2 regions of the Cellvibrio sp. QJXJ genome follow, and region 2 is predicted to be linked to the other one. Evidence: predicted binding sites of a transcription regulator. Region 2 holds the regulator's gene; the other holds the start of a gene.

Region 1 (15,942 bases), 98 kb from region 2:
GACTCTACCTTCACCGCAAAATACCGAGCCGACAATGGCGTCGTTCAATGTGCATTTCACCCCGGATGGCAATATCGACCCATTTAGAACCGATGCAATCCTGATTTCCAACTGGACTCCACTGGGTGAAGACGGTCAACCCCTCGGCGGGCTTGGCCCCTTGAATGTGTTACAGGGCGGCACCATTCCAGTTGCTGAGCCGCCAGCCAGCTCAAACTTTCAAATCGATTTGGCGGGCTCTACCCAGTTCGGTAGTGTGTTTGCGGTAGAGTCACTTGATCAGAATGGTTATGCCACCGGCCGCCTGGCGGGGTTAGATATCAGTAATACCGGTATTGTGTTTGCACGATTCACCAATGGCGAAGCACAGGTTCTGGGGCAGGTTGCGCTGGCTAACTTCAGCAGTGTGGAAGGGTTAAAACCCGTGGGTGATACCATGTGGGCACAAACCTTTGAAACCGGTGAGGCGATTATTGGTGCGCCGGGTTCTGCCCAGCTGGGTAATATCACTGCTGGTGCGGTAGAGGAGTCCAATGTGGACTTGTCGGAACAGTTGGTGAATTTGATTATCGCTCAGCGTAATTACCAGGCGAATGCAAGAACCATTGAAACTGCCAATGCGATCACCCAAACCATTATCAACCTGAGATAACCCTTTACAATCAGTCACACCCCGGCGGCAAAGAGCGGAAGTTCTTTGCCGCTTCTTTTGTGGCAAGTTTTTCTCCGCTGTTTTGCAGCTCCGCATTTCTATGTTTTTCCCTTTCATTTCAAAGGCTTGCTAAGTATCAGCAACTTGGCACCGCTCTTGCAAAACTCCTGTTATCAATGAAACCGCCAAAAAACCAACGTACGGTTTTTGGTCCGTGAATTCAGGAGTTGCCCCGTGGACAGAGCCCTTTTTATCGCCATGACTGGTGCCAAGCACAACATGCTGGCCCAGGCTAATCGCGCCAATAATCTGGCAAACGTCAGCACCACCGGTTTTCGTGCGGATTTCGAACAGTCGCGCAGTATGGGTGTGTATTACGGTGATGGTCATCCCACGCGCGCCTATGCCATGACGGAATCCCCCCGTGCGGATTTCACCTCTGGCCCCATGATCGAAACCAATAACCCACTGGATGCCGCGATTCAAGGCGATGGTTTTTTTGCCGTGCAGGCCCCTGATGGTACCGAAGCCTATACCCGCGCCGGTAATTTTGCGGTGGACGCAGCGGGCGTATTGCGCACCGCAAATGGTTTGACGGTATTGGGCGATGGGGGCCCCATCAATATTCCTGAAAATGAAAAAGTACAAATAGGCGCAGATGGCACGATTTCGATTGTTGGCCAAGGGCAAGGCCCGGAAGCCATGGTGGAAGTAGGGCGCATTCGTTTGGTGAATCCCGATATTCAACAACTGGAAAAAGGCGATGACGGTTTGTTTCGTCAGCGCGATGGTTTAAATGCTTTACCTGCGGCAGAAGTGACGCTGCGCAGCGGCATGCTCGAAGGCAGCAACGTCAATGCAATTGATGAATTCACTCAAATCATGAGCTTGGCGCGCCAGTACGAAATGCAAGTGAAATTAATGAAAACCGCCGATGAAAACTCGGCCGCGTCCACCCAACTGTTACAGATGTCCTAATTGTTTTTAGGTCGACATAGTAAGCGCGCTGTTATTTATTTTGCTGCGCTTCAAATGAGGAAAAGATTATGCACGCCGCCCTCTATGTAAGTAAAACTGGTTTGTCAGCACAAGATCGCCAGTTAACTACCATCTCCAACAACCTTGCTAATACCAGCACCATTGGTTTTAAACGTGATCGCGCCGTATTTGAAGATCTGCTGTATCAAAACCAACGCCAACCCGGCGCACAGCAAACTCAGGAAACGGAACTGCCATCGGGTTTGCAGTTGGGGGCGGGGGTGCGTGTCGTCGCCACACAAAAAGAATTTACCCAGGGTACCTTGCAAGTGACAGAGCAGTCGCTCGATGTTGCGATTGATGGTCACGGATTTTTACAGGTGTTACAACCTGACGGCACTATTGCTTATACCCGCAATGGCCAACTGCAAATTAATGGCGAAGGCCAATTAGTAAATGCCGACGGTTATTTATTAGAGCCCGCCATTATTGTGCCTGAGGGCGCTACCAAAATTACCATCGGCACGACCGGTACAGTAAATGCCTACACGCCCGGTGAGGTGGAGCCGCAACAATTGGGCGACATTACCTTGGTGGATTTTATTAACCACTCCGGCTTGCAACCAATTGGCGGCAATTTATTTGTTGAAACTGTGGCCAGTGGTGCACCCGTGCAGGGAACGCCGGGTGAAAACGGTTTGGGTGTACTTAAACAAGGCATGTTGGAAAATTCCAACGTGGATATTGTGGAAGAAATGGTCAACATGATTACCACCCAGCGCGCCTATGAAATGAATTCAAAAGTCGTCTCTACCGCTGATCAAATGTTGCAATACATTACGCAAAATCTTTGATGAGTAATTAATCATGGCTGCGCAAATAAACAAGTCATATCGCTCACTCAAACTGGTGTTGGCCGCCAGCACAGTATTGGCATTGACCGGATGCTTCACTAACAAAAAACCTATGCCGGATGATCCTGCCTACGCGCCTACTATTGCCGCGAATATGCCGGTGCCCCAGCGCACGGAAGGCTCGCTCTATCAAGATGCTTATGGCCTGAATTTGTTTGATGATCGCAAAGCGCATTTTGTGGGTGACGTAATTACAGTAACGCTGAGCGAACGAACTGTTTCGCGTAAATCTTCCGGTGTAAATACCAGTAAAAATAGTGGAGTGGATTTTAATGCCGGCCCGCTTCTGGGGGTAAACCCAACCATTAAGGGGAATGAGTTAACAACCAACCTTGAACAGGGCAGAACATTTGATGGCAGTGCCGATGCCGATCAGAGCAATAGTTTACAAGGCAATATCACCGTGACAGTTGCAGAAATATTACCCAACGGCAATTTAATTGTGCGCGGCGAAAAATGGATAACGCTTAATCGTGGCGACGAATTTATTCGCATTAGCGGCATAGTGCGCCCCGATGATATAGCGCCGGATAACACCGTGTTATCAACCCGCCTGGCCAATGCAAAAATTTCGTACAGTGGCACCGGCGCACTGGCAAGCACGCAATCTATGGGGTGGTTATCGCGTTTTTTTAACAGCGAGTTGTGGCCATTGTAATTTCTGCCCCTTACCAGCAGGGCTTATGTAATCCAGTTTTATCGAGGTATTTTTATGCCCAGTTTTTTTGTTTCCAGCATCAAAAAAATTCCGCAGTATTTGGGATTTTCGGCGTTGACGTTGATGTTAGTGTTTAGTGCATCCAGCTATGCCGAACGAATTAAAGATATCGCCAGTGTTGCCGGTGTGCGCGCTAACCAATTAGTCGGTTATGGCTTGGTGGTTGGTTTGGATGGCACGGGGGATCAAACAACACAATCACCTTTTACTACCCAATCCTTCAATAGCATGCTGAAGCAATTTGGTATTACCGTGCCGGAAGGCGCGCGTATGCAAATGAAAAATGTTGCCGCGGTGATGATCCAGGCCGAATTACCTGCGTTTGCAAAACCAGGTCAAACAATTGACGTTACAGTCTCCTCTATCAGTAACGCAAAAAGTTTGCGTGGCGGCAGTTTATTAATGACTCCATTAAAAGGGCTGGATGGAAAAGTTTACGCCATTGCACAGGGTAATTTGGTGGTTGGTGGTTTGAGTGCATCAGGTAATGACGGCTCAAAAATTACCGTGAACGTTCCCAGTGCCGGGCGTATTCCCAGCGGGGGCATGGTGGAGCGTATGGTGGAAACTAATTTTGCCGGCGGTCAACCAATTGTATTTAATTTGCATCGTGCCGATTTCACCACCGCCAATGCGTTGGCAAAAAGTATTAATGACATGTTGGGGCCAGATGTAGCACGCCCGCTCGATGCGGTGTCAATTATGGTGAATTCACCCGTGAATCCGGCGCAGCGTGTCGATTTTATTGCGATGCTGGAAAATTTAAATGTCACCATGGGCGAAGAAGTGGCGAAGGTGATTATTAATTCGCGCACCGGCACTATTGTGGTTGGCAAAAATGTCCGTGTATCACCTGTTGCTGTTACTCACGGCAGCCTCACTGTGTCTATTGCGGAAAGTTTAACCGTGAGCCAACCCAATGCCTTGGCCGGTGGAACTACTGTAGTTGTCCCTAGCAGCAATGTGCAGGCTGATGAAGAAACTAACCCCATGTTCAAGTTCGCGCCAGGCGCCAATCTGGATGACATAGTGCGGTCAGTCAACAATGTGGGTGCATCTCCCAGCGATTTAATGGCGATTCTGGAAGCCTTAAAACAATCCGGCGCACTCAAAGCGGAATTAGTGGTGATCTAAATGTTACCCATCGATACCGGCATTAAAGTCCCGCAGGTGCAAGATAATTATCTTGACCCCAACTCGTTGAATTCCATCAAAGCTATGGGACGCGACCGGGACCCTCAGGCAATTAAAGAAGTTGCCAAAAAGTTTGAGGGTTTGCTGGTACAACAAATGCTGAAATCCATGCGCGAAGCGAATGATGTTTTTAGTGAAGGTAATTTTTTAGACAGCCAAACCACACGTTTTCATCGCGACATGCTCGACCAACAAATGGTGATCAATTTAACCAGCGGTTCTGGTATTGGTGTGGCGGATCATTTTTATCGCCAAATGATGCAAAACTACGGCAGTGCCATGCGCCCCGAAGCGGATGTGCAAAACAACACGCTAACAAGCTTGGACGCGCTGATTCCGCGTGCAGCGAATAGCGCTGAAACTGATGCTGTGAATTCATCCGATACTGATCTGTCTGCGGGTGCACCAGCAACGTCACTGGACGATTGGATTCAAGATTTTATGCGCATGAGTGACAACGTGCAGATGCAAGCACTGGGCGCTGCAGAAGAGCAGCAACCTGTCTTCCCTGCGATTAACTACGCACTTATTCCACAGCTATTGAATAAACCACAAGCGGCCACCCTGCGCGGCGGCCAAAAAGCCAGTATTAGTGCCACCCAGGAAAATTTTGTGCTGATGCTTAAACCTCACGCCGAAAAAGCGGCAGCAGAATTACAAATTAATCCGGATGTGTTGATTGCACAGGTTGCGCTGGAAACCGGGTGGGGCAAACACGTTATTCATGATCGCGCGGGCGAAAACAGTTTTAATTTATTCAATATTAAAGCGGGCAGTCAGTGGCAGGGCGATAAAGTCAATGTAAATACCCTGGAGTATCGCAATGGTATTGCTGCGCAAGAAAAATCAGATTTCCGTAAATACAATGATTACGCGGAGAGCTTTTCAGATTATGTGCGCCTAATGAAAAATAATCCGCGCTACGAAAAAGTATTGGCAACGGGCACAAATTCATCGGCTTATGCCGAGGCGTTACAGTCCGCCGGTTATGCGACCGACCCTTATTACGCGAAAAAAATTAAAAGTTTATTGAATAGTGATGCTATTAAATCACTGGATATTTCTGCTGCTGCAAAAGACCTACAAGCCGGTGTTTTGCAAACGAGCGCCCAGTCAGTTCTCTCTCTGGCGGCTACTACCGCCCGCCACTTAGCGGAGTAATGCTATGTCCGGTATTCTTTCCAATGCCATTTCCGGGCTGCAGGCCAGTCAAAATGCTTTGCGTACCGCAGGCCATAATATTTCCAATGCCAATACCCAAGGGTACTCGCGGCAGGAAGTAAATTATGTGACGCGCCCTGAGCAAATTGCAGGTGGCGCAGGTTACATCGGCTCTGGCGTTACCACTGCATCCATCGAGCGCGTGGTAAACGAATTTGTCACAACACAATTGCGTTCCGATACTTCTACTTATAATCAGTTAAATAAATACAGTTTAAATATTAGCAAGGTCGATAAACTGTTTGCCGAGGCAAGCACTGGTCTGTCTGGTTCATTACAGAGTTTTTTTGCTGCATTACAGAACGGCGCTAATGACCCGGCATCTACGCCGGCGCGGCAGTTAATTATTACCGAGGCACAAAGCCTGAGTAGCCGTTTTAATAATCTTTATCAGCGAATGGCGGATATTGAAAAGAGTGTGAATGGTGAAGTTCGCACCGTTACCTCGCAGATCAATTCATTGGCAACGTCTATTGCTGAATTAAACCAATCCATTGGTGAAGCGGTGGCGTCTGGTGGTGGCAATCAACCCAATGATTTATTGGACAAGCGCGATGAAACTTTGCGCCAACTTGCAGAATTGGTGTCTATTCAGGTGGTAAAAGAATCCACCGGTGATTTAAATGTGTTTATCGGTAATGGCCAGCCATTGGTTCTGGGGGCTAGCTCAAGCTCATTCAGTGTGACCAATGACGGTCAGATACAATTGCGGGCTAACAGCGCGGTCATTGATATTACCGAGCAGGTTTCGGGTGGCCAAATTGGTGGCCTATTAAGTTTTCGCGATGAAGTATTGTCCCCGTCCATGAATGAACTGGGGCGAATTGCGATTTCAATGTCAGAAGAATTTAATAATTTGCAACAACAAGGTCTTGATCTGGATAACGATTACGGCCAAAAAATGTTTGTCGATATTAATGACCCCGTGAATGCGGTTAACCGGGTAAAACACAGCAGCGGCAATCAGCAGCCCTATGATCGGCAATTAAATGTAACTATTACCGATACTAATCAGTTAACCGCCAGTGATTATCGTTTTGATATTGTGCCTGGTACGACCAATTATGTTGTTACTCGTCTTGCGGATGATCAGGTGGTCAAACAAGGTGGTTTATCTGGCGCTTATCCATTTAGCATTGAGTTTGATGGCGTAAGCCTCAATTTAACCAGTGGCTCATTTCAAGGTGGCGATTCTTTTTTAGTGCAGCCAACCCGTAACGGTTCGCAGGATATAAAAGCATTATTGCAGCGCCCAGAGGATTTAGCCTTTGCGTCGCCTATTCGCACCGGTAGCGCCAGTAGCAACACCGGTAGCGGCATTGTTAGCAGCGGTCAGGTATTAAGTGTTGTCGATACAAACGGCAATATTTTGCCTGCCTTTGCCAACCCCGGCCAATTATCGCCGCCAATTATTATTCGCTTCACGTCGGACACCACTTACGATGTATTGGATAACTCTGACCCTGCAAATCCAAAACATTTGAATCCGGCCATGCAGGATCAAGTGTTTGTACCCGGCACAACCAACAATATATTTTCGAGTGATCCGGGCGAAACCAGAATTGTAGGTGCTGGTGATCGCCTTGGTTTACCGGCAGATCGCAGCCCGCAAACTGTTGCAATAGGTGCTCCCGCACAAGGCAATGGTTATCTAGCGGAGCGGTTGAATTTTACGTTTACTGATCCACAAACCGGTTCCGTGACAGCGCGCAGTATAATTACCCAGTCGGGTGCATCAGCTATGCAGACGGCGGCGCAATTAAGCGCTTTACCCGGCGTCACTGCAAATGCTTACACCACGGCGACAATTACCGGTATTAATGTTGCACCCGGTGATTTTGCAGTACCTATGCAGTTGCGTATTAATGGTGAAGCGATAATTCAAGATGATGGCGCATTACCAACGCCCGCATTTTTAAGTACCGTGCCTGATCCGAATCTCAGTGAGGCGGATTTCAATGATTACCTTGCCGAGCAAATTAACGCGAATCCCAATTTAAATGCGCTGGGAATTCGCGCGCAAAGTTCTACCAATCCGCTAACTGGCGCACCTGAGCTGAGGTTGTTTGCGGCCTCCGGTGTGGATCTGGATATTCGTTTTTCAGCGGCAAGCGCAACCAGTAGCATTCAGGTTAATGACAGTTCGGGCAATCCTAATCAGACATTAACCAGTGCCGGTGTAGGGCAGGAGAGTGCAATTACTGTGGGTGGCAGAATTGATGTCACGCTTGCGTCTGGCATTGAAATGTCACCTTCTATTTCAAGTAGCCCTTTGTTTGGTGACAGTAGCTCTGCCACATTTGTACAGTCATCATTCCTGGGTTATCAAGTGACGCTTACCGGGCAACCTAAAGCTGGCGATGTTTTTACTGTGGGTTTTAACACTGATGGTAAAAATGATAACCGCAACGCGTTGGCGATGGTGGCCATGGAAACAAAATCCACTATGCAAAACGGTAGCCTTAGTTTCGCGGAAGGTTATGGCAAATTAGTGGAGGAGGTCGGCACCAAAAGCAGTCTTGCTAAAATTAACACCGAAGCCAGCATTAGTTTGTTAGAACAAAGCCAAACGATGCGCGATAGTATTTCCGGTGTAAACCTGGATGAAGAAGCTGCGGATTTAATTCGGTTTCAACAACTTTATGGTGCGAATGCGCAGGTAATTTCGGTCGCTCGCGAGTTGTTTGATACCTTGTTGAATGCCCTTTAAAAAAAGGGCCCTGTGAATGCAGGTATTCACAAAAGCAAAAAGTTGGATTGATTTGTGCATTGCCAATGATAAGCGGCAAAAATTGTAAGCACAGGGTATTGGTATGCGTATATCTACTTCGCAAATTTACAACATAGCAACACTCGGCATGGGACAGGCGCAATCGGCTGTCACTAAAACCCAGGAGCAAATGGCTACGGGTAAACGAGTGTTGTCTCCTGCGGATGATCCGGTAGCGGCAACTACTATTCTAAAATTAAATCAGGAATTGGCGCGTACCGAACAATACAAAAAAAATATTGACGTGGCCGATAATAGTTTGAGTTTGGAAGATTCAACCTTGCAAACAGTTGTAGAACTAATGCAACAAATGAATGTGTTGGCGGTTAAAGCCGGTAACACGGCGGTATTAACCGCTGCCGATTACAAATCCATTGCTGCCGAAGTGGACACGCGAATTAGTGAGTTAATGAACTTGCAAAATACGCGCAATGCTTCTGGTCAGTACATTTTTGCGGGCTATCAAGGCGATACTCAACCCTTCATTAATAAAGGCGGCGGCAATTTTGAATACTTGGGCGATGAAGGCCAGTTATTTCTGCAGGCCTCTGCTTCTGTCAGTGTGGCAGTGAGTGACTCGGGCAAAAAAGTATTTGTAGATATTCCCAGTGATCACAACACGGTAAACACTTCTGCCAGTAGCAGCAATCGCGCACTGCCTGCATCAGTAGTCAGTGTGGGTCAAATTGTCGATCAGGAATTGTTTGACAGTTTTTATCCCGAAGACATGGTTATTGCATTTAATGCCAACTCTGCGGTTGTTCCTAATGGTCCTAATTACACCGTTACTGAACGCAGCACTGGCAAAGTGCTGGTGGCGAATGCGCCTTACGTTTCTGGCGAAGAAATTAATGTGATGGGTGTGAGCCTCAGTATTTCCGGTTCACCAGTTGCTCCTACACCCGCCAGCTTGCCATTTAACTTTGATGCGGCTGCAGCGCCAATCGATTTTTCTGCCAACCCTACAACCGTAAAGATTTCTGTCGGTGGCAGGTCAGAAACTCTGGAATTTAACAGCTTGCCCATCGTAAATAACGCGGCAGATTTTGCCGCTATGTTAAATGCAGCGCCCAATGCCGCTAAATTGGCGAACCTTGGTTTAACGGCCAGTGCGACAGGGTTCGTGTCGGCTAATGGTATGAACATTAGTGTGCAAGGTGGTAATCCTGCACTGCAAAGTGCGACAGGCCTGGCAACCATGGCGGGCGTGGTTTCAACCAACGGTAAAGCGGGCGATTCTTTTTTTGTTGAATCTACCGATAAGCAAGGTTTGCTTACAACGCTGTCACGTTTCAGTGAGGCTATGAAAAGTGTAAAAGACACACCCGAAAGCAAAGCATTGCTGAGTGATTTGGTTGCCAAAACCTTGAGTAACCTGACTAACTCTATTACCAATGTTGTTTCAGTACAGGGTGAAGTGGGTGCTCGTCAGAACACTCTGGAAAGTTCGCGTGATTTGAATTTGGATGTAAATTTGTTTGTTCAGCAAGAATTAAAAAGTGTACAGGATCTGGATTACGCAGAAGCCTCTATTCGTTTATCGATGGAAACTCTGGTGCTTAATGCTTCGCAGCAGAGTTTTACCAAAATAAGCCAGCTGAGTTTGTTTAATTACCTGTAGAGCAAGTGTTATGGGTTAAACATTTGTCGGAAGTCGCTGCGCTCTTCCGACACACCAATCATCCGCCTTCCAACACACATCTCAAGCATCCCTCTTTAATGTTTTCCAACCACCCATTTAAATTTTGCTAATCTTTGTAGATGGCGTTAGGCTTCGCTTATTAAACCAACTTATTGTATTCCCTAGGTAAAGAGCTGTTTTATGGATATTGAGACCTTGTTAGATCCTCTTTCTCGCGCACTCAGCCAGTCCCAAGCACTGCTGTCATTGGCAGAGGCGGGCGATTGGGATTCCTTTGAGACATTGGTGCAGCAGCGCCAGCAGGGTTTGTTATCAATTAATGATGCTGAATACCTGCAGTCGCTGGCGCAGGCGGATTTGGAACCTCAAGCCGCACGTATGATTGAAGAAATCCAGACTATTAATAAGCGTTTATCCGAGCTGGCTGAAATTAGTCGTGAGCAAGTGGCGTCAGAATTGCGTCAAACTAATCGCGCCATGAAGGCAATCGATGCTTATGGTCGTTAATTTGACGTTTTTCTGCTTTTATATAACCTTCCGCAATAAATTCTGTTAATTACCGCTGTAAATATTTTGTTTAAGCCATAAAAAAAGATTAAAGCAACTCCAGGATGTGTCGATAACCTTGTTAGAAGTGCTGATTAGTAAGTTTGTCTCAGGCTTCATCAACAGACTTGTTATCGCAGTGATACTGCACACAGACATTAATCCAGGAGATTAATCATGGCTTTAGTAATTAACAGCAATATCGCCTCCATCAATGCGCAACGTCAATTGATGAACTCAGGCAACGCACTTGATCGCGCTACCGAACGTTTGTCCTCTGGTAACCGTATCAACTCCGCAAAAGACGACGCCGCTGGTTTGGCGATCGGTAACCGTATGACCTCTCAGGTTCGCGGTCTGGACCAAGCCATCCGTAACGCTAACGATGGTGTGTCGCTGATCCAAACCGCTGAAGGTGCTCTGCAAGAATCTACCAACATCCTGCAACGTATGCGTGAACTGTCTGTTCAGTCTGCGAACGGTATCTACAACGATGCTGACCGCCAAACCCTGAACGCTGAAGCACAACAGTTGAAGGCAGAATTGGATCGTATCGCTGATACGACTTCGTTCAATGGCCGTGCGTTGTTGGATGGCACCTTGGGTAAAACTGATCTTCAAATCGGTTCTCAAGCAAATCAGACTTTGAGCGTAAACATCGGCAAATTCGATACTGGTTCATTGGGCGGTAGCAGTGGAGATTTGGTGGGTTCAAGCACTACCTTAACTGCACTGCAAGCGTTGACAGCTGGTGATCTTGAAATTAATGACAAGCAAGCAACTCTATTAACTACAACTAATGCTGGCACGATTAATAAAGCACTTGAGACGTTAAATAGTGATTTTAACGCTGTTGGTGTAAATGTAAGTGCTGTGTCTGAGTTGAAAGTGGGGGCAGCTGGCTCTGGTCAATTAGTAGCTTCAACCGATGTTCTCACCATCACTGTGACTGATGGCGATGGTCAGGCCCAAGCAATCAAGGTGACTGGCACAAACAATATGGAAGAGGTTGTTTCCAAGATCAATGATGCTGCAGGTGGTATCGTTCAGGCTTCTTTGAGCGACGAGGGTAAGCTAGTGCTGACTGCGCAAAACTCACAGTCAATAGCTCTAACAGGAATTGGTAATGCAATTGCTAACGTTGGTGCAACAGGCACTGTATCTGCCGACTTCTCTTTGGTTTTGGATAAGACTCCAGGTAATAGCACCGGTATCAAAGTAGAGACTGGTACTCCTGCGGATCTTTTGACAGCTGGCTTTAACGCAACCCAAGCTGACGGTTCCATCCAAGGCGGGGCTGTTGCCACAGCAACAGCTACAACCGCTTTGAATGAAGGCGATCTCATTATCAATGGCGTTGAGATCGGGCCAGTTGCTGCTGGTGGAACTGCCGATGCTGCAGGTGCAACGACAAAAGCTACAAATTTAATCGATGCAATCAACGAAAAGTCAGCAGAAACAGGCGTAGTAGCTTATGGGACCTCTGCCGGTATCAACTTGAAATCTGTTGATGGTTCTGAAGTGTCAATTAAATTTGGTGAGAATGCCGCAACCAATATGAGCACTCAAATTGGCTTGCTAGAGCGTAATGCGACTGAAGGTGTAGGATCTGTTGCAAGCGTTGATATTTCAACCGCTGCGGGTGCTCAAAAAGCCATTAGCATCATCGACAAAGCCATCGACCAAGTAAGTGCTACCCGTGCAGACCTCGGTGCGATTAACAACCGCTTGGACTTCACCGTATCAAACCTGGCGAACATCTCTGAGAAAACATCTGCTGCACGTTCACGTATTAACGACGCGGACTTTGCGCAAGAAACTGCAAACCTCAGCCGTTCACAAGTATTGCAACAAGCGGCGACTGCGATGTTGGCTCAGTCTAATGCACGTCCACAACAAGTACTGTCACTGTTGAGATAAGGTGGTAGCTTCCTTCAAAGTTAGCCCTCTGGCTAACTTTGAAGGTGTGTTCTAGTGAGGACTTTATGATGAATGAAATCACTAAAATCGCAGCGGGACCGGCACCGGTGAAACCAGTGCCGGCTTCGTCGTTGGTGGGCTTTGTGCAAGGTCAAAAAACCGGCAATGATTTGCCGCCTGTTGCCGAGGCGGCAAAACCTGTAGCTACTGAAACCGTCAATTCCCAAGCGGTACAAGAGCAAGTACAGGCTGCGGTTGCGCAGATGAATGAGTATATTCAGTCCACCCAGCGTGACCTGAATTTTACTTATGACCCAGGTTCAGGCGAAACAGTTGTGAAGGTGTTGGACAGGAGTACGCAAGAAGTTATTCGTCAAATTCCCGATGAAATATTTCTGCGTTTGGCACAGCAACTCACACCCGATGAGCCAGTTAGCCTGATTAGCGCGCAGGCTTAAAAATGCTTTTAAATCATTGATTTATGGCTTTTTAAGCGGTTTTGAAAATAGTGTGTTTTAAAAAAAGAGCAGCATTCGCTGCTCTTTTTTTTTGAGGTTTTTTTTGAATATTTTTTCCGCAATTATTATTTTTTAGTCGTTTTTTTATTAAGCACACTACCTAAAAAATGTTGTTTGCCTCGCTTGAATAATTGTTCCTGCCGAGGCTGTTTTTTATGGCCTAAATCGCTTGATTTTTTTCTTGGCACAGTCTGTGCAAAAGCCCACTTAGGCGACCCGTATAGAAATCCTGTTGGTATCCATTTCTTACCAGTCTTGCCACGAAGTTCTCACAAACTGAGCAATTTATTTGCCGCTGTTTCTGGGCTTCATCAGTCGGCTTGTCACAGCACACGCAACTGTGAACAGGAACAATCATTAGGAGATTTATTATGCCTTTAATTATTAACACCAATGTCGCTTCCTTAAATTCACAGCGTCAATTGATGAACTCTGGAAACGCACTCGATAAAGCAACAGAGCGTTTGTCTTCTGGTCAACGTATTAACTCAGCTAAAGATGATGCTGCTGGTTTGGCGATTTCAAACCGCATGACATCTCAAATTCGCGGCTTGGATCAAGCGATCCGTAACGCGAACGACGGCGTCTCTCTGGTTCAAACCGCAGAGGGTGCTTTGCAAGAAGTGACCAATATGCTGCAACGTATTCGTGAACTCTCCATTCAGTCAGCGAACGGAATCTACAACGATGCCGACCGCCAAACGCTGGATGCTGAGGTTCAGCAGCTCAAGAAAGAAATGGATCGTATTGCAGAAACAACTTCATTCAACGGCCAAAAGTTGTTGGATGGCACCCTCGGCGAAACCGTGCTGCAAGTCGGTTCTCAAGCCAATGAAACTATGGATGTGAGTATTGGTTCTTTTAATACTTATTCTATGGGTGGCTCATCAGGGGATATAGTGGGCGCACCTACAACATTGGCCGCACTGGATGCTCTCTTGGCTGGCGATTTAGCCATTAATGGTACGGCGATAAAAGAAATACTTCCTGCTCCCACAATACTTAACGATGCATTAGCAAGTATTAACTCTGACCTTGAAGGTAAAGGGGCAGAGGCGACATCTTTGGTTCAGGTTACTGCAAGCACTGCGGGATCAGGTGTGTTGCGCTCGCCTGACGAAGATCTTCAGTTGACTCTTCTTGACGGTAACGGCATGCAACAGATCTATACCATAACCGGTACTGGTAGCATGAAGGAGCTTGTGGACAAGATTAATTCTGAAACTGCGATTGAGGCGACTTTAAACTCTAGTGGTAAATTGGTTTTAACTGCAGAAGGTGCAACATCAATCACTATTGATGAGACTGCTACTACTGGTAATCCGACAGGCTTAATAGATGCCACCACATCTTTTTCATTGGTCTTTAATGATACTAGCGCTGATCGACTTGGTGTGAAAATAGAGTTGGGGGCTACTGGTGCAGCTGCCGCTCCTAGAGTAATTGCGTTAGGAGTTGATATTAATGATCCTAATGGGAACTTGTTAGGGCGTGCAGTTGATATCACAACTAATACACCTGACACGCTACAAGACGGTGATTTAATTATTAACGGTATCGGGATCGGCAAAATCACCCCTCAAACTGACGCAGATTTGACTGCTGCAGAGGCGATCCGTGTAATAAATCTTTCATCTGATAAAACCGGTGTAGTTGCTTTCGCAAACGGTACTAATGGAATCGCTTTGCGTTCAGCTAATGGCGAAGAAATATCGATTAGATATAGTGATACGGCAGTCGCTCAAGATGTATTGGATATCACCGGCTTTCAAGAACGTAACGACACCGAAGGTGTCGGCAGCGTTGCCAGCATCAAAATTGACACTTACGAAGGCGCCCAACGTGCAATCAGTATTGTCGATAAAGCGTTGGAACAGGTGAACGCCACCCGTGCAGATCTGGGTGCGGTGAATAACCGTCTGGATTTCACCATGTCTAACCTGGCTAACGTATCAGAGAAAACCTCTGCCTCCCGTTCGCGAATCATCGATGCAGACTTCGCTGCAGAGACAGCCGCCCTGAGCCGTGCTCAGGTATTGCAGCAGGCGGCCACGGCGATGTTGGCTCAGTCCAACGCGCGACCAGAACAGGTGTTATCACTGCTCAGATAATAATTTTTCTGGTGGTTTTTCTGCCCGTATAACAAAAACCGCAGCTTGCTGCGGTTTTTGTATTTCTACAGGGCGTAAATAGCCTGAATAAACCGATCAAAGGCAAATAATCAGCTAGCATTAACGCAGGTATCCTTTCGGTTTTTAAACATGGCTTTATCTTCTCCTCATAAGCTTGCCTCTCTGATTTTGCGTATCGTTTTACTGACGCTGGTGTATTTGGCCAGCGGTTGGCTTTCATTGTTGCTGGCTATCCCCCCGGGTTTTGTGAGTGGCATATTTTTGCCCTTGGGGATCTCTTTGGCGGCTTTGCTTATTTGGGGGAATCCGCTGGTTATTGGTGTGCTACTTGGTTCGACCTTGCTGAATATTGGTGTCGCTCTGGCAGATGGACAAACCCTAACCAGTGGGGTTGTTGGGGTTGGTTTTTTTATCGCGTGTGGCAGCAGTATCGCTTGTTTGGTCGGGGCCTGGCTTATTCGTCGTTTTGTTGGTTTTCCTAATTATTTAACAGACGAACGGGATATTTTTTTAGTGTTTATCCTTGGCGGGCCAGTAGCGGCCGCCATTAGCGCGAGTATCGGTACGCTGGTTCTGTTTGCTTATGACATTATTTCGATAAATCAAATTATTTTTAGTTGGGGAACTTGGTGGATTGGTGATGCTATAGGGGTGCTTATTGCGGTGCCCTTGATGTGTGTATTTTTTGCTGAGCCCCGCTATTTTTGGCGAAATCGGCGCGCCACTGTGGGTATCCC
Region 2 (15,942 bases):
GGTGAACGCACACCCATCAGCAACTATTCCGTTAGTGCTTGGCAGCGCTGCATGCAAGTAAATGTGAATGCACCATTTGCAATGACGCAGGCGCTATTACCCTTATTGGAACGGGCAGAAAACGCGAGCATCTTATTTACTAGCTCCAGTGTGGCATTTAAAGGTCGTGCATTTTGGGGCGCTTACGCAGCCTCAAAAGCCGCAGCAGAAAACCTGATGCAAACACTGCACGATGAACTGGAAGTTGCTACACGCATTCGTACCAATAGTATTAACCCTGGCGCAACCCGCACTGATATGCGCGCATCCGCTTATCCCGCCGAAAATCCGGAAACAGTAAAAACCCCCGAAGCACTTATGCCTGCCTATGTTTATTTGCTAAGCGACGACTCAGTTGGCGTTAGTGGCAACTCGTTTCAATATCAACTCTGATAGGGTAAAGCATAACGGGAGGAGCTTCGGCAACAAAAAAAGGCGATCATCTGATCGCCTTTTTTCATTTTTCACACTAACTGTGTTTTACCGACTCGATTTTTGCATCATTTCCAGCAGCGAAGCTTCAGCGCGCGATAAACCACAACGTCGCGCCACCTCATCACAATCCATTCCCATTTTGAACATTTGTGCGGCCTGTGAATAAGGTTGGAATTCATCATCGTTGTAATAATCAATTTTTTCAGGCTTTTTAGCTTCAGACTGCAACCGCTTTTCCATCGCCAGAAGCCGCTGCCCCATACCCACAGAACCACTGCTGGATGCAGCCACCTCACGCATTAATTTTTGAATCAGTTTTTCATTGGCATCCGCTTGGCGGCGCACCTGCTTCAAGCTGATTAATGCAACCAGCAATGCAATAACGCTGACAAGCGCAGACGCCGATAAACCTATTTCCAAAACCGTCATGACTATTTCTCTGCGCTCGATTCCATCACTTGCAACACCTTAGTTGATCAATCACTCAAACATCTTCGAGTTCCGACCATTCCTCACTGGTTAGTAGCTTATTCAAATCAATCAAAATCAATAGCTCGTTGTTTTTGTGGCACACACCCTGAATGAATTTTGCGCTCTCTTCATTGCCAACATTAGGTGCCATTTCAATTTCCGATTGGCGCAAATAAACCACTTCGGCAACGCTATCAACCAAAATACCAATTACATGGCGGTCGGTCTCGATAATTACTATACGGGTATTATCGGTAATCTCGCCGCTGGACAAATTAAAGCGATGACGGGTGTCGATAACTGTTACCACATTACCGCGCAGGTTGATAATTCCCAGTACGTAAGAAGGTGCACCGGGAACCGGGGCGATCTCCGAATAGCGCAGCACTTCCTGTACCTGCATTACATTAATGCCGTAGGTTTCACCGTCCAGACGAAAAGTTACCCACTGCAATACGGGATCATCAGTGCTTTTATTTTTTGCTGCATCAGTTGCCATCTTAAATTTTCCTCTGAGCTGCCAGTGTCAGGCAGTAAATCGTGTAAACGTCGCTATAACTATAGTCGATGACTTTTCCTGTGCCACTTTTGTTTGTCGCAACCACAAAAGCACGTTCTAGCCGATTCCAATCAATAATCTGTAGGTATCAGGCGCGAGCCGGAACAAAATTCTTATCGGCATCAACCAACATTTGACCAATACGCGGGATATCCAGAAGTGCGCACATATGATCCTTGACTGTGCCGGCCAGCCAAGGCCGCTTGCCTCTGTCACCACGCCACTTTACATCGTCCGGTTGCAAGGTGATGGGCTGATTTACTGAATCCACCGCCAACCCCCAAGGCACACCGTTAATTGACATCACATATTTAGCCGTCTGTAAAAAGGACTCATCGTAGCGCTCTGGCATCACAAACTTCGCGGTATTCACCGTGCGAATCTTACCTGCGGGTGTGGGTTGCAACCCCATAAACCAATCTGCCTGACCGAACAAAGGAGTGAGTTCATCCGTTAGCGGTTGAATCTGCCCCAGGGAAATTAAGGGCACTGCCAGGGTTAATCCGGCCACTTTGAACAGCAGCACATCAAAACGCGATTGCGCCCATTGCGGACGACCATTTTCCAACCAATCCAGACCTTCCATTTTGAATTGACTGGACTGGGCTTCCGCGTCAACCACCTCAACATTGGTCGACTGAACTTCGACAGGTAATACCACAAGCGGGGTCGCAACGATTTCTGCTGGAGTTCCAATATCCCACTCTTGAATTTCATTAGTATCGGCGACAAACCGGGTTTTAGGCTGGGCAACCTGCTCTGCGGCCACATCAACCGCTACAACCTCAACTACCGGGGATTCAATCAATAATTGCGCACTGGCCGACTGCAACAACTTCTCCAGCTGTCGTTTTTGCTCCGGCGTTTGCAACAATTCGGGGCTGGCAAGCTCAGCGGGCTTGCTATCGGTTTTGGTTAATGAACGGGGTTTGGTATGCAGGTTAGCCGATACTTTTTTAGGCTTTTCAGGGTGGTGCTTTTTAGTCGGTAAGCTGACGACACGCGCCAAGCCGGAATTGGCGGCAACAGACATGGGACGGGATTCAAGCGCAGCAAATGCGTCATCAATAGCATCACCAATGCCAAGCAGGTCATCAAAGTAATGACCCAAACTCACATCAGGTGACTCTATATCGCCCTCAGGCGTTTTGCGATTGCTCACGACACCACACCAGCCTTATTGATAACTGCCATAGGTGCTGACTGAGCCTGCGCTTCATCGGCACGTATTTTTTTATCGAGCCAATGCCAGAGCGCAGTGTAAGCTTCCACGCCACGGCTTGTTGGGTCAAACAAATGCGGTGGGACACCGGCTTTGCTGGCATCCCGAAAACGGGTATCAACCGGCACATGCCCAGGCCAAGCCTGAGCGGGATAAGTATTGCGAATAGTGCGCAAACTGGTCACCGAGGCTTGAGTACGGCGATCAAACATTACTGGCACTATGGTGTAATCCAATGCTTTTTTGCGCGAGCGTGACATCATGCTCAGTGTATTCACCATACGCTCCAAGCCTTTGAGCGCAAGAAATTCGGTTTGCACCGGAATGACCAAATATTGGCAAGCAGCAAGCGCATTCACCATCAACACGCCCAGCAAGGGCGGTGTGTCTATCAGTACGTAATCGTAATCATCGGCGATTAATGCAAGTGCCCGGCTCAGTACCAGCCCCATGCCATCCTGACCAATCGCCTGCCGCTCCAGTGTCGCCAGCGCGGTGGTCGAGGGGATCAAATTCACGTTGGGGTAATCCGTTGGCAGAATCAAACGGTTAACCGATTCACGGGTTAAGCTTTTGCGCTCCTGAAACAGGGTATAGCTACTTAGCACCTGGGTGTCAGGATCCTGACGGAAATAACTAGAGAGTGAGCCGTGGGGATCTATATCCAGCAATAGCACCCGCTTCCCAGTGGCCGCAATAAGCCCACCAAGGGATACCGTTGTGGTGGTTTTGCCCACACCACCTTTCTGGTTCGCTATTGCTATAACTCGCACAATTCAACCCTCGCCAGCGTCAAACGCCAGTCACATCGTCTATTACAGCGACAAAAGCAAAGTTTGTGCCCATCGCAATAAGTTTCTCGACTGCAGTCACAAATTCAGAAAGAACATTGTCGCCTTTATCAACACTTATGCCAATCATCGACCAGCAATCACTCCATGGGACGATCAATTTTCAAGCAGTGGATGTTAAGTATTGCCCAGTAGACGACAACTTCAAGTAGAAGTAATGACTCCGCCATCTCTATAGCGGCAGCTTTTTTCAACGCAATAGGGGGAATAACGACGAAAGCAGGTTGTTTATGGGGTTTAATTTAGAGAAGAGGCGCTAGACGAGGTAGCTGCTGGTTCGACTTGTACTTTAGGACGATCCATTTTGCGCTTGGCAATCATGATAGCAACGCGGCGATTTTGCGCCCTACCCTGTTCAGAGCTATTGGGAGCAATGGGCTGATACTCGCCATAACCAACTGCTGACAAACGCTCTGGTGCAACACCATTTGCAGCCAAATGCTTAACAATGGCGCTGGCCCGCGCGGTAGACAACTCCCAGTTGGTGGGATACTTGGCGCTATTAATAGGAATATTATCGGTGAAGCCTTCAACCTGCACCGGGTTAGAATAACCCGCCAGGATCGCTGCAATTTCATCAAATATTTTGCGCGCCTGTTCACTGGTATCCGCACTGCCGGACGAAAATAAAATGCTGTCTTTTAATTCGATTTGCAACCACAACTCATTGCTGGACACCTGAATAAGCTGCTCAGTAATCAAGGGGGCAAATTTTTCAGATACCAAATCAGAAATTTGCGTTAATTCATCACTGGTTTTTATTTTAGTATCAGGCTGTTCAGCAACTTCATTCGCGGCGCCTTGAGAGTTATCCACAATTGTCGGCACTTGCTCGTCAACCTGCTCCGCATCGCGCACGGAGTTATCCATATTGATGGGAGATATTAAATCATTTGCCGGCGCAGACTGATCTGCTGGCTCAGTATTGGATTGGGCATCCGTTGGTTTATGGAAGGCCTCAATGAAAGTGTCGGACAAGACGCGATACTTGCTGTCATTTACTTGGGAGATGGAATACATAACCACAAAAAATGCAAACAGCAGCGTAATGAAATCAGCGTAAGAAATCAGCCAGCGCTCGTGATTTACGTGAATATCTTCTCTTCTGCGGCGAACCATAAGAGCGCTTCTCAGTTAAGCGGATGCAAATAGCCGTTTAATTTCATTTCAATTGAGCGGGGATTCTCACCATCGGCAATCGCAATAATGCCCTCAATAATCAATTCACGATATTGGGAATTTTCATTCACACACATACGCAATTTATTAGAGATAGGAATAAATACCAGATTTGCCAAGGCGACGCCGTAAATGGTCGCCACAAATGCAATCGCAATACCAGGCCCCAAGGTCGCAGGATCGGCCAGATTATTCATCACATGAATCAAGCCCATTACCGCGCCGATGATGCCGATTGTCGGTGCATAGCCGCCCATAGATTCGTAAAATTTAATTGCATCAAAATCGCGCTGTTCGTTTACGATTAAATCCGTTTCCAAAATACGGCGAATAACTTCTGGCTCATTGCCATCAACCAATAGCTGCAAGCCTTTTTTCGCAAATTTATCTTTTTCACGCTCGGAAATTTCTTCCAGCCCAAGCAGGCCGTCTTTGCGCGCCGCTGCGGCCCAGCGCACAATATTGGCAATACCTTGTTTAAAGGGAACATAGGGCGGTTTAAAAACCCACACCACAATTCTTAGGGCACGGCGCAAATTTATTTTTGACGTTTGCAACATGGCTGCACCCAAGGTACCGCCAAGCACAATAAATGCGGCAGGCCCATTCAACAAAGTGCCAATGCCACCGCCTTCCAAAAAGTTACCGCCGATAATTGCCGCAAACGCGATAATGACGCCGATAATACTCAGGAGATCCATTACATAACCTCTCTCACCAAACGCGGCCCAATATCCTTCAGGCTTAGCACTTTATCGGTTAACCCGGCGCGTGCAACCGCCATTGGCATACCATAAATTACACAACTCGCTTCATCTTGTGACCAAAGTGACGAGCCTGCATCCTTTAATAAACGCGCACCATTACAACCATCCGACCCCATACCGGTTAATACCACGCCCAGTACTTTATCGGCATAGTTATTGGCAGCAGAACCAAAAGTGATATCCAAAGAAGGTTTGTAATTGACGCGCTCATCATCCGGCAATATCCGCACCGAACCGCCGTTGCGCTTATCGAGCATTAATTGTTTTCCGCCCGGTGCAAGTAACGCCAAACCGGGTTGCAATTGATCGCCATCCACCGCCTCACGCACGCGGATATGGCACTGTTTGTTGAGCCGCTCGGCAAATGCTTTAGTGAAGTTTTCCGGCATATGCTGCACCAGCACAATAGGCAAAGGAAAATTGGCGGGCAACGCCATTAACACTTCGGCCAGAGCAACTGGCCCGCCGGTGGACGCGCCAATGACCAAAAGTTTGGGTTTATTTTTGAGACGGTAATTATCAGATCCAGATGGCCTTGCCGGCTCATCTTGGACTGGCGACACAGGGCGAGCGGCAGGCGCCGGTGCGGCAATAGGTCTGAAAGATGACGAGCTGCTCGCTGACGCGGGCACAGGCGCGGGTGACGCTGTAGTAGCAACTGGCGGTGGGACTGAGCGATTGCCGGAGCCAGCGAGGGTAATCAATCGCTCATGTAATTTTTTCTTGAGCACCTCGGAGTTTCGCGAGACCTCGGCAAAATCTTTGGGAATAAAATCGAGTGCGCCGGCTGCCAAGGCATCCAGCGTAATTTTGGCACCTTCATAGGTGAGCGATGAAAACATCAAGATGGGGACGCGACGGTTGGACATGATGTGCTTGATAGCAGTCACACCATCCATCACCGGCATTTCAAAATCCATAGTGATAATGTCAGGCTTTAACTCAGCTGCTTTATCAATAGCCTCGCGTCCATTGCTTGCGATACCAACAACTTTTAATTCCGGGTGCTCATTAATAATATCTTTCAAACGATGCTGAAAGAAATTTGAATCATCAACCACTAATACCCGGAAAGGCATCTATCACACTCCGCAAGGGAAAAATATTTAACAGACATTTTGCTGGCATGTGTAGCGTTCACCGCAGCAGGGTCACGCTGAAGATTAACTGTGTCCCCAGCTGGTGGAACCCTTGGCGTAGCGACGCAAAAGGCTGGGAATATCCAAAATTAACGCGATAGTGCCGTCGCCGGTAATAGTGGCCCCAGCCATGCCTGGGGTACCTTGCAACATTTTGCCCAAAGGTTTAATCACCACCTCTTCCTGACCAATCAATTGATCCACCACGAAACCAACACGGCGCGAACCAACGGTAACTATCACCACGTGAGCGTTGTCAGGACGATGACCAAACGCATTTTTAACCAGCCAATCTTTCATATAAAACAATGGAATTGCCTGATCACGAATAGCGACGCAATCCTGCCCATCCACTATATGGCTCTTGGTGAGATCCATGTGGAAAATCTCATTCACACTCACCAGCGGAAAAGCGAAAGTTTGTTGGCCGAGCATAAACATGAGGGTTGGCATAATCGCCAGCGTCAGCGGTACTTTAATAATAAAGCGCGTGCCTTTACCCAACTCGGATTTAATTTCGACGGTGCCGTTAAGCTGGGTGATTTTGGTTTTCACCACATCCATTCCCACACCGCGACCGGACACATCTGAAATTTCTTTTTTGGTAGAAAACCCTGGTGCAAATATTAAATTGTAGGCTTCAGTGTCAGACAAACGATTGGCGGTATCTTCATCAAACATCCCTTTTTCCACCGCGATACGACGCAATTTAACCGGGTCCATGCCGGCACCATCATCGCTAATCGACAATAGAATATGATCGCCTTCCTGCTCTGCAGAAAGCACAACTTGTCCAATGCGGGACTTGCCATTCGCTTCGCGCACATCAGGGAATTCAATGCCGTGGTCAACCGAGTTGCGTACCAAGTGAACCAGCGGATCGGCTAATGCCTCTACCAGATTTTTGTCCAGATCGGTTTCTTCACCGACTAATTCCAAATTAATTTCTTTGCGCAAACTACGCGCCAAATCGCGCACCACACGGGGAAAGCGGCCAAATACTTTTTTGATTGGCTGCATGCGGGTTTTCATGACCGAGGTCTGCAAATCGGCGGTAACTACATCCAAATTTGCTACTGCTTTTACCAGGGCTTCATTGGTAGAGCCGTTACCCAACCGCACCAAGCGATTGCGGACCAACACCAGCTCACCCACCATATTCATAATGTCATCAAGGCGCTGGGTATCCACACGAACGGTAGTTTCAACTTGCGGCGCTTCTTTATCTGCTGCCGGCATAGCGGGAGCAGTCGCTGCGGCTGGTTTTGGCGGCTCTACCTTCTTGACTGCAGGTGCTGGCGAAACAGGTTTAGCAGCCTCTGGTTTAACCTCAGGAGCAGGCGCTGGCTTTGTTGCGACAGGTGCGGGAGTTGCCGCAATGGATGCTCCTGTGCCAGGGCCTTTACCCTTGCCGTGCAGCTGATCCAGTAGTGCATCAAACTCATCATCGCTGATCAAGTCACCCGAACTTTTTGCAGGCTCGGGCGCAACAGCAGCAGCTGGCGCTGGTGCATCGACAACAACGCCCGGCCCTTTACCTTTGCCATGCAATTGATCGAGCAGCGCTTCAAATTCGTCTTCTGAGATTTCGTCACCACCACCGACCGCTGTGGATGCTACAGGAGCCGGGGCTGGTGTCGGGGCAGCAGCCTGAACACCTGGCCCCTTGCCTCTGCCATGCAATTGATCGAGCAGCGCTTCAAATTCATCTTCAGAAATATCATCGCCACCACCGGATACAGTGGCGACAGGTTCAGCCAAAGGCGCAGAGGCCGCAGTCGCGGCAGGAACCCCGGCGATGGCATCCAACAATTGTTCAAATTCAGCGTCCGTAATGTCCCCAGAGGCAACTGCCGTAGTCTCCGGATTAGCAACCGCTGTTTCCGCAGTTGCTGCTCCTGCTGCACTTTCGTTGAGGTCTTCGCAAGAAACCAATCGCTCAAGCGAGGCAATTAACGCAGGGTCCACCGGTGGTAGTTCTTCGCGCTGGGATACCAATTCAAATTGCTGATTAACCATGTCGAGTGCTTCAAGCACTACGTCCATTAATTCAGAGGTAACCGCACGTTTGCCGTTGCGCAAAATATCAAACAGGTTTTCGGTGAGATGGCAGCATTCCACCATAGGAGTGAGCGCCAGAAAACCGGCCCCCCCTTTTACGGTATGGAACCCGCGAAAGATTGCATTGAGCAGATCTTTGTCTTCAGGGCGCTGCTCCAGGTCAACCAATTGCTGGCTGAGGCGTTCGAGAATTTCACCCGCCTCTACCAGAAAATCCTGGAGGATATCCTCGTCATCACCAAAACTCATTCAACGTTCCTCGAGTGACCTACAGCTTAGAAACCAAGACTTGATAACAAATCATCAACGTCATCTTGCCCGGATACTACATCTGCGCGCTCTTTGTTAATTTGTGGCCCTTCGGCTTCAGTTTTACGCTTGTGCATAATTTCCATATCGTGTGCGACAACTTCGCGATCATCTGCAAGCCCGGCAATTTCTTCGACCTGCCCAGCAATGCGCACCAAGCTGACAAGGTCTTTTTCAACATCATTGATCAAACCGATAACACGTTTTAATACTTGACCGGTTAGATCCTGAAAGCCTTGCTCCAACACAATATCTTGCAAATTCTTACTGAGTTGTTCAGTACCGGTGACCATTTGCCCGAGGAAAATATCCATGCGCTCGTACAACTGGCGAAATTCATCGGCATTCATTTCACGGCGTTTTAACCGCGCCCATTCACTGCGTAAACTATTTGCCTCTTGCCCCAAATTCATGGCGATAGGCGCAGCCTCATCGACAACGTCCATGGTTTTTTCGGCCGCTTTTTGCGTTAGTTCAATCACATAATTGAGCCGATTGGACGCATCATGAATATCAGACTTGGCAATCTTGGGCGGCTCTTTGGTTAGGTCGGCATCCACATTGAAATTGACAATTGCATTGTGCAAACCGCGTGTCAGGCGCCCTACCGATTGAAAAATATGGCGATCACGCGATTGGGTAATGGTTTGTATCAAGAGCGATGCTTCTTCAATCTCATTGCCCTGCAGTTTTTCCGCAAGCAATTTGGCGCACTCTCTCAATTCGACAACAAACTCACTGTTGAACGATGTTTGGGTTTCAGATGCCATGGCAGAGCCTTATTTATTATTTAATCGACGGTGATTAACCGACCCGATCAAAGATCTTTTCAATTTTTTCCTTCAGCGCCTGCGCTGTAAATGGCTTAACGACATAGCCGTTTACGCCAGCTTGAGCCGCCTCAATAATCTGATCGCGCTTAGCTTCTGCGGTCACCATTAATACTGGCAAGGTGCGCAACTTTTCGTCTGCACGTACCGCTTTGAGCAAATCGATACCGGTCATGCCCGGCATATTCCAGTCAGTGACCAGAAACTGGAAATCGCCATTTTTGAGCATCGGCAATGCCGTTACGCCATCGTCTGCTTCGTGGGTATTGGAAAACCCCAAATCCCGCAGCAAGTTTTTGATGATCCGCCGCATTGTTGAAAAGTCATCAACAATCAGGATTTTCATGTTCTTATCCAACGCAACCTCCAATTACCCAGAAGGGAATTTTATTAATTCATAGTCTAGTAGGAGTTAAAGCTTCGGCCAGTGGCGGCGCGTAAATCTTCAACTTTTACTGCAAATCATAGCGCAAATTGTTGTATTTACAGACTAATTTGCGATTCTGCTGGCAACGGCGAGCAAACCACACTGCCCTTGGCTGTTTTTCACCCAGTTTACGCGGGCTGCCAACCACCAAGGCGGTGGCGCAAACGCGCGGCTGCCTGGCTGTGAATCTGACTAACCCGGGATTCACTAACACCAAGCACCAAGCCAATTTCTTTGAGATTTAATTCCTGATCGTAATAGAGGGCGAGCACCATGCGCTCACGTTCGGGAAGCAAGGCAATCGCCTCGGCCAAAGCTTTTTTTAACCCATCCCGCTGAACCCCTTCAAACGGGCTAACAAAAGCACTGCTGTGTTCGGACGCGTCGATATTGCTGTCTTCTTCACCGAAGGTCTCTTCATAACTGAATAACCGGCTACCGTTGGAGTCTTGCAGCATTTCAAAATATTCTTCCAGCGATACCTCTAGTTCAGCAGCGACCTCGGCGTCGGTCGCATCGCGCCCGGTACGCGCCTCGACGGCGGCAACGGCACGCGCAACACGGCGCGCATTGCGGTGCACTGAGCGGGGCACCCAATCGCCACGACGCATTTCATCAACAATTGCTCCGCGAATGCGAATACCGGCATAGGTTTCAAAACTGGCACCGCGGGATGCATCGTATTTTTGTGATGCTTCGATCAAGCCAATCATGCCCGCTTGAATCAGATCATCTACCTGCACAGACGCAGGCATACGCATCATCATGTGGTAAGCAATGCGCTTTACCAGCGGAGCAAAGTCTTCAACATTGATTTGCGCATCGAGCAAGGTCTTTTTATCGTACATGGCTAAACCATTGACTGCGGCCATCGAACACCTTTTGTTTAGCAAAAACTGCCGTGATTATTGGCAACCCTGCCTCACTTTCTCGTGAGTAGCGATTCATAACGCTAGTCACACACCAATGTCTATGCAACTGCGTATGCGAATATTGCTAACGCGCATTCGCGGCCTGCAACAAGCGCTCGACAAAAAACTCCAGGCGCCCGGTGGGAGAATATGGCAGCGGCCATTTATCGACTGCTTGGGCCAACGCACGTATTGCCACTGCCGCCTTGGAGGCAGGGGCAAACTCCAACAAGGCTTTTTGTTTTTGCACGGCTTTACGCACATTTTCGTCAAAGGGAATTTGGCCTACAAACTGGAGTGTGACATCCAGAAAGCGCTCACAAACGGTATTGAGTTTGTTGAACATATTCATGCCTTCCTGTTGGGTGCGCGTCATATTGGCGACCACACGGAAGCGCTGCATTCCATATTCTTTGTTTAATAATTTGATAAGGGCGTAGGAATCGGTGATGGAAGAAGGTTCATCGCACACGACAATAATGACTTCGTTGGCGGCGCGCACAAAACTAACCACGGTATCCGAGATACCCGCGGCCGTGTCTATCACCAAAATATCCACTTGATCGGAAAGTTCATTGAAGGCATTGATAAGCCCCACATGCTCGGCGCTGCTCAACTCCGCCATACGCTGTACACCCGAGGATGCCGGAACAATTTTTACACCGGCGGGGCCAGTGACCAACACATCGCTGAGCGAATGAGTGCCGGCGAGAACATCCGCAAGGGTATGGGTGGCGCGAATGCCGAGCAATACATCCACATTGGCGAGGCCTAAATCAGCATCGAGCAGTACAACTCGACGGCGCAATTCAGCCAGGGCAATACTCAGGTTGACGGAAATATTGCTCTTACCTACTCCGCCTTTACCGCCGGACACAGCGATAACTTGTACTGGTCGCACTTGGCTCATCTACACGTAACTCCAAACATATTCTTCTTAAGTGTGCCGGGGTTGGCGCCAGAAAACTGGCGGTACGGTTTGTTGGCACTCTAATGGTGAACTGAGTATAGATAGGGATTAGAAAAAGATCCGATTAATTTCAGTTTCACTGTAAAAATCATAGGGTTATAGCTTTTCTTTGGCTAAGAAACCGCCGTTTCTGAACTGGTTTTCAGCAATGCCACCGCTCTGGCAACCAACTGATGCGCCCGCGCCACCTCCAAATTTTTAGGAATGTCCTGGCCATCGGTGGTGTAGGCAACGGGCAAACGGCTTTGCATCACCACACCCAGAGCCTCACCGATACTGGCGGTTTCGTCCAACTTGGTGAGAACACAGCCCTGCAAGCGCGCCGCGCCATAGGCGTGAACCGAGGCTTTGAGCATTTGCGCCTGACTATTGGACGACATCACCAAATAGGTTTTTACCTGTGGTTGGTCGGCCAAAGCATTGAGCTGGGCTTTTAAATGTGGGTCGCCGTGGCGGAAACCAGCGGTATCGATCAACACCAAGGAACAGTGACGCAGGCTGCGCAATACCGTATCCAGCGGATTAGCTTCATCCACAACACGCACTGGTACGCGCAGAATACGTGCCAGTGAGCGCAGCTGGTCGTGCGCGGCAATACGGTAAGTGTCGGTAGTAATAATCGCCACTTTGTCTGAACCATGCTGCATGACATAACGTGCAGCCAGTTTGCCAATGGTGGTGGTTTTACCCGAACCGGTGGGGCCTACAAACGCAAAGATTCCGCCTTGATCAACAATGTCGCGGCCATTGATGGGTAGCTGATGTGCGAGGTTTGCCAAGGCATCGGGCCAGGCTTCGCTCAGGGTTTTGGTTTTCGTACAGGCATTAATCACCTTGGCAACTACGTCTTTGGGCAAGCTCAAACGCTCCAGGCGACGGGCAATGCTGGCCAAAATCGGGGAATCGCTCGCAATGGTTTGTTTACCACTAAGGCGATCCAATTGCTGTTCCAGCAACAAACGCATATCGGCAATTTCTGCCTGCAGGTTATTAAGCTGGGTATTTTGGTCGAAGGTATCAATATTTGGGGTAATTGATACAGGTGCTGCTTTCTCTTTGGTCAGCAAAGCATCGATTTTTGCATCCTGGGCATTGCGAGTATTACTGAGCAGTGCTTCGCGAAATGACGCTGCCTCGGGAGTTAAATTACGCTCTTTGACTGCGGGCACAGGATCAACCAGCGGATAGCGCTCGGCGGCGCTCATGCCTTTTTTAGGGGGGCTTGCTGGCGCAGTTGCATGACGGGGAATGCCGGCATTCACTACCGTATTCTTACCCACCATAAACTCTTTGGCGGATTCTTCTGCTTTGCGCGCGGCAATCATACGCAGACGGGCACGCTCTATGTCGTCCGCTAATTGGGCGCCGGTTTTGCCGACGTTCGGGTGATCAGGAATCTGGGTGATCACCGGGGCAACTTTGCGAGTCGGTTGACGCTCCAGTATCCGGGGAGATATATCGCCATCACTCAATAGCGGCTCGCTCGACGCAAAGGTCGACTCGGCAAAGGGGCGCGTTTGCAGTTGTTTTAGCTCGTAGTCAGAGCCCATGGTGGTGAGCAACTCAACCCCCTCCGGGATACGGTTGCTGGAGAGAATGATGGCATCTGGCCCCAATTCCTGGCGAACCAATTCCAACGCACGACGCATATCAGCCGCTACGAAACGTTTGACTTGCATACTCAACTCCCGCCCGGGGTGGGCCACCTGGTTAACGATTAAATTGACTTAACACATCAGTTGTTTTTGTCGGCGCCAACACTGGCCTCGATACTGATCTGTTTGTTGTCAGGCACTTCGGTATAAGCCAGTACCCGCATATCCGGAACGCTGTGACGAACAAAGCGGGACAGCATGGGGCGCAAGGGTGCGGCAACCAAAAGAACCAGCGGTTTGCCTGCCATTTCCTGCTTCTGGGCTGCATTAATCAATGACTGTTGCAACCTGTCTGCCAAGCCCGGCTCAATAAACGCACTGTCATCAGCGCCAGCTTTTTGTGCCTGCTGAACGGTATTTAGCAATAACTGTTCCAAACTAGGCTCAAGCGTGATTACAGGCAGGTTGCGCTCGTTGCCAATGATGTTTTGGACGATTTGACGGCACAGCGCCACCCTTGCCATGGCCGTCAAAGCGGCGGGATCTTGACTCTTTATCCCACTGCCCGCCAAGGCTTCGGCGATGGAACGAATATCGCGAATCGGCACCCGCTCGCGCAGCAGGTTTTGCAACACCTTGAGCAGCGCGTTGATGCTCAGCGTGTTGGGCACCAACTCCTCCACCAATTTGGGCGATGATTTCGCCAGCATATCCAACAGCTTTTGCACGTCCTCGTGGCCGAGCAACTCAAAGGTATGCTGCTGCAGAATTTGATTGAGATGCGTCGCCACCACCGTACTCGGGTCAACCACGGTATAACCCAGAGTTTGCGCCTGCTCGCGTTGGTTAGGGTTGATCCAGATGGCATCCAACCCAAAGGCGGGATCTTTGGTTTTTAACCCCTCCAGCGAACCAAAAACCTGCCCGGGATTAATCGCCAATTCACGATCTGGGTAGACATCAGCCTCGGCCATGGACACACCCATCAGGCTAATGCGATAACCCGTGGGGTTAAGGTCAAGATTGTCGCGAATGTGCACCGACGGAATAAGGAAGCCCATTTCCTGCGACAGTTTTTTGCGAACACCTTTGATGCGACCCAGTAATTCGCCACCCTGGTTTTTATCCACCATCGGAATCAAGCGATAGCCAACTTCCAAACCGATCACATCGACAGGCTGTACATCGTCCCACCCCAACTCGGGCGCCTCGGGAGTACCGGCTGGCAATGCGGGCGTCATACGCTGCGGCGCAATGGTCGCCCCACCCTGCCCACCGCCTGGTGCATCACCAGCCAAGCGAGTACCTGCGGGAATAAAAGAATTGTCCTCAACGGCTGCAGGCTGCTGTTTACGCCAGTGGATGTAATAAGCAAGGCCGACACAAATAGAACCCAAACCCAAAAAGGCAACGTGCGGCATACCGGGAATCAACCCCATCACGATCAGCATGATTCCCGAAACAGCTAAAGCTTTAGGGGCCGCAAACATCTGACTGACTACCTGCGCCCCCATTTCATGGGCACTGTTAACGCGAGTCACCAAAATCGCCGAGGCTACCGACAGCAACAGTCCGGGAATTTGTGCAACCAGACCATCGCCAATAGTGAGGATGGTGTATTTTTCAAAGGCTTCGCCAAATGGCAAATCATGCTGGGCCATACCAATCGCCAAGCCACCAAAAATATTGATAAACATAATCATGATGCCTGCAACCGCATCACCGCGAACAAACTTGCTCGCACCGTCCATCGCGCCGTAAAAATCCGCTTCGGAAGAGACTTCCTGACGACGGGTACGCGCCTGATCCTGATCGATCAAACCCGCGTTTAAATCCGCATCAATCGCCATTTGTTTGCCGGGCATTGCATCCAGGGTAAAACGCGCACTCACTTCGGAAATACGGCCCGCACCCTTGGTTACCACCACGAAGTTGATGATCATCAAAATGATGAACACCACAATACCCACCGCCAAATTTCCGCCAATAACTACATGACCAAAAGCTTCAATTACTTTCCCCGCTGCATCGCCTCCGTTATGACCTTCAAGTAAAACTACGCGAGTGGAGGCAACGTTCAAGCCGAGGCGCAACAGGGTGGCAATAAGAAGAATCGCGGGGAATGCGGCAAAATCCAGCGGGCGCATGGCATACACAGACACCAGCAACACAACGAG

What was found. The regulator FliA, encoded in region 2, starts transcription of late flagellar genes. The targets are predictions, from matches to a motif close to TAAAGTTATNNNNNNNNCGGCCGATANCC.
Region 1: NNX04_RS04145 (flagellin N-terminal helical domain-containing protein) is a predicted target of FliA. The motif match lies at 10,686-10,714, and genes of this name have one in related genera.

The regions. Positions count from the first base shown of each region.
Region 1 covers NZ_CP101662.1:967,791-983,732, reverse strand. Annotated here, with positions in the region: gene NNX04_RS04190 (flagellar hook-basal body complex protein) at 1-652, shown strand, start outside; gene flgF (flagellar basal-body rod protein FlgF) at 887-1,630, shown strand; gene flgG (flagellar basal-body rod protein FlgG) at 1,699-2,484, shown strand; gene flgH (flagellar basal body L-ring protein FlgH) at 2,498-3,202, shown strand; gene NNX04_RS04170 (flagellar basal body P-ring protein FlgI) at 3,326-4,396, shown strand; gene flgJ (flagellar assembly peptidoglycan hydrolase FlgJ) at 4,397-5,617, shown strand; gene flgK (flagellar hook-associated protein FlgK) at 5,622-8,387, shown strand; gene flgL (flagellar hook-associated protein FlgL) at 8,491-10,068, shown strand; gene NNX04_RS04150 (flagellar protein FliT) at 10,270-10,596, shown strand; gene NNX04_RS04145 (flagellin N-terminal helical domain-containing protein) at 10,813-12,555, shown strand; gene NNX04_RS04140 (flagellar protein FlaG) at 12,621-13,013, shown strand; gene NNX04_RS04135 (flagellin N-terminal helical domain-containing protein) at 13,445-15,184, shown strand; gene NNX04_RS04130 (CHASE domain-containing protein) at 15,335-15,942, shown strand, end outside.
Region 2 covers NZ_CP101662.1:1,066,076-1,082,017, forward strand. Annotated here, with positions in the region: gene NNX04_RS04555 (YciK family oxidoreductase) at 1-432, shown strand, start outside; gene NNX04_RS04560 (DUF2802 domain-containing protein) at 520-903, opposite strand; gene NNX04_RS04565 (chemotaxis protein CheW) at 959-1,444, opposite strand; gene NNX04_RS04570 (chemotaxis protein CheW) at 1,593-2,666, opposite strand; gene NNX04_RS04575 (ParA family protein) at 2,663-3,499, opposite strand; gene motD (flagellar motor protein MotD) at 3,815-4,696, opposite strand; gene NNX04_RS04585 (flagellar motor protein) at 4,708-5,457, opposite strand; gene NNX04_RS04590 (protein-glutamate methylesterase/protein-glutamine glutaminase) at 5,457-6,602, opposite strand; gene NNX04_RS04595 (chemotaxis protein CheA) at 6,687-8,972, opposite strand; gene NNX04_RS04600 (protein phosphatase CheZ) at 8,999-9,802, opposite strand; gene cheY (chemotaxis response regulator CheY) at 9,837-10,220, opposite strand; gene NNX04_RS04610 (RNA polymerase sigma factor FliA) at 10,418-11,161, opposite strand; gene NNX04_RS04615 (MinD/ParA family protein) at 11,286-12,110, opposite strand; gene flhF (flagellar biosynthesis protein FlhF) at 12,284-13,849, opposite strand; gene flhA (flagellar biosynthesis protein FlhA) at 13,906-15,942, opposite strand, start outside.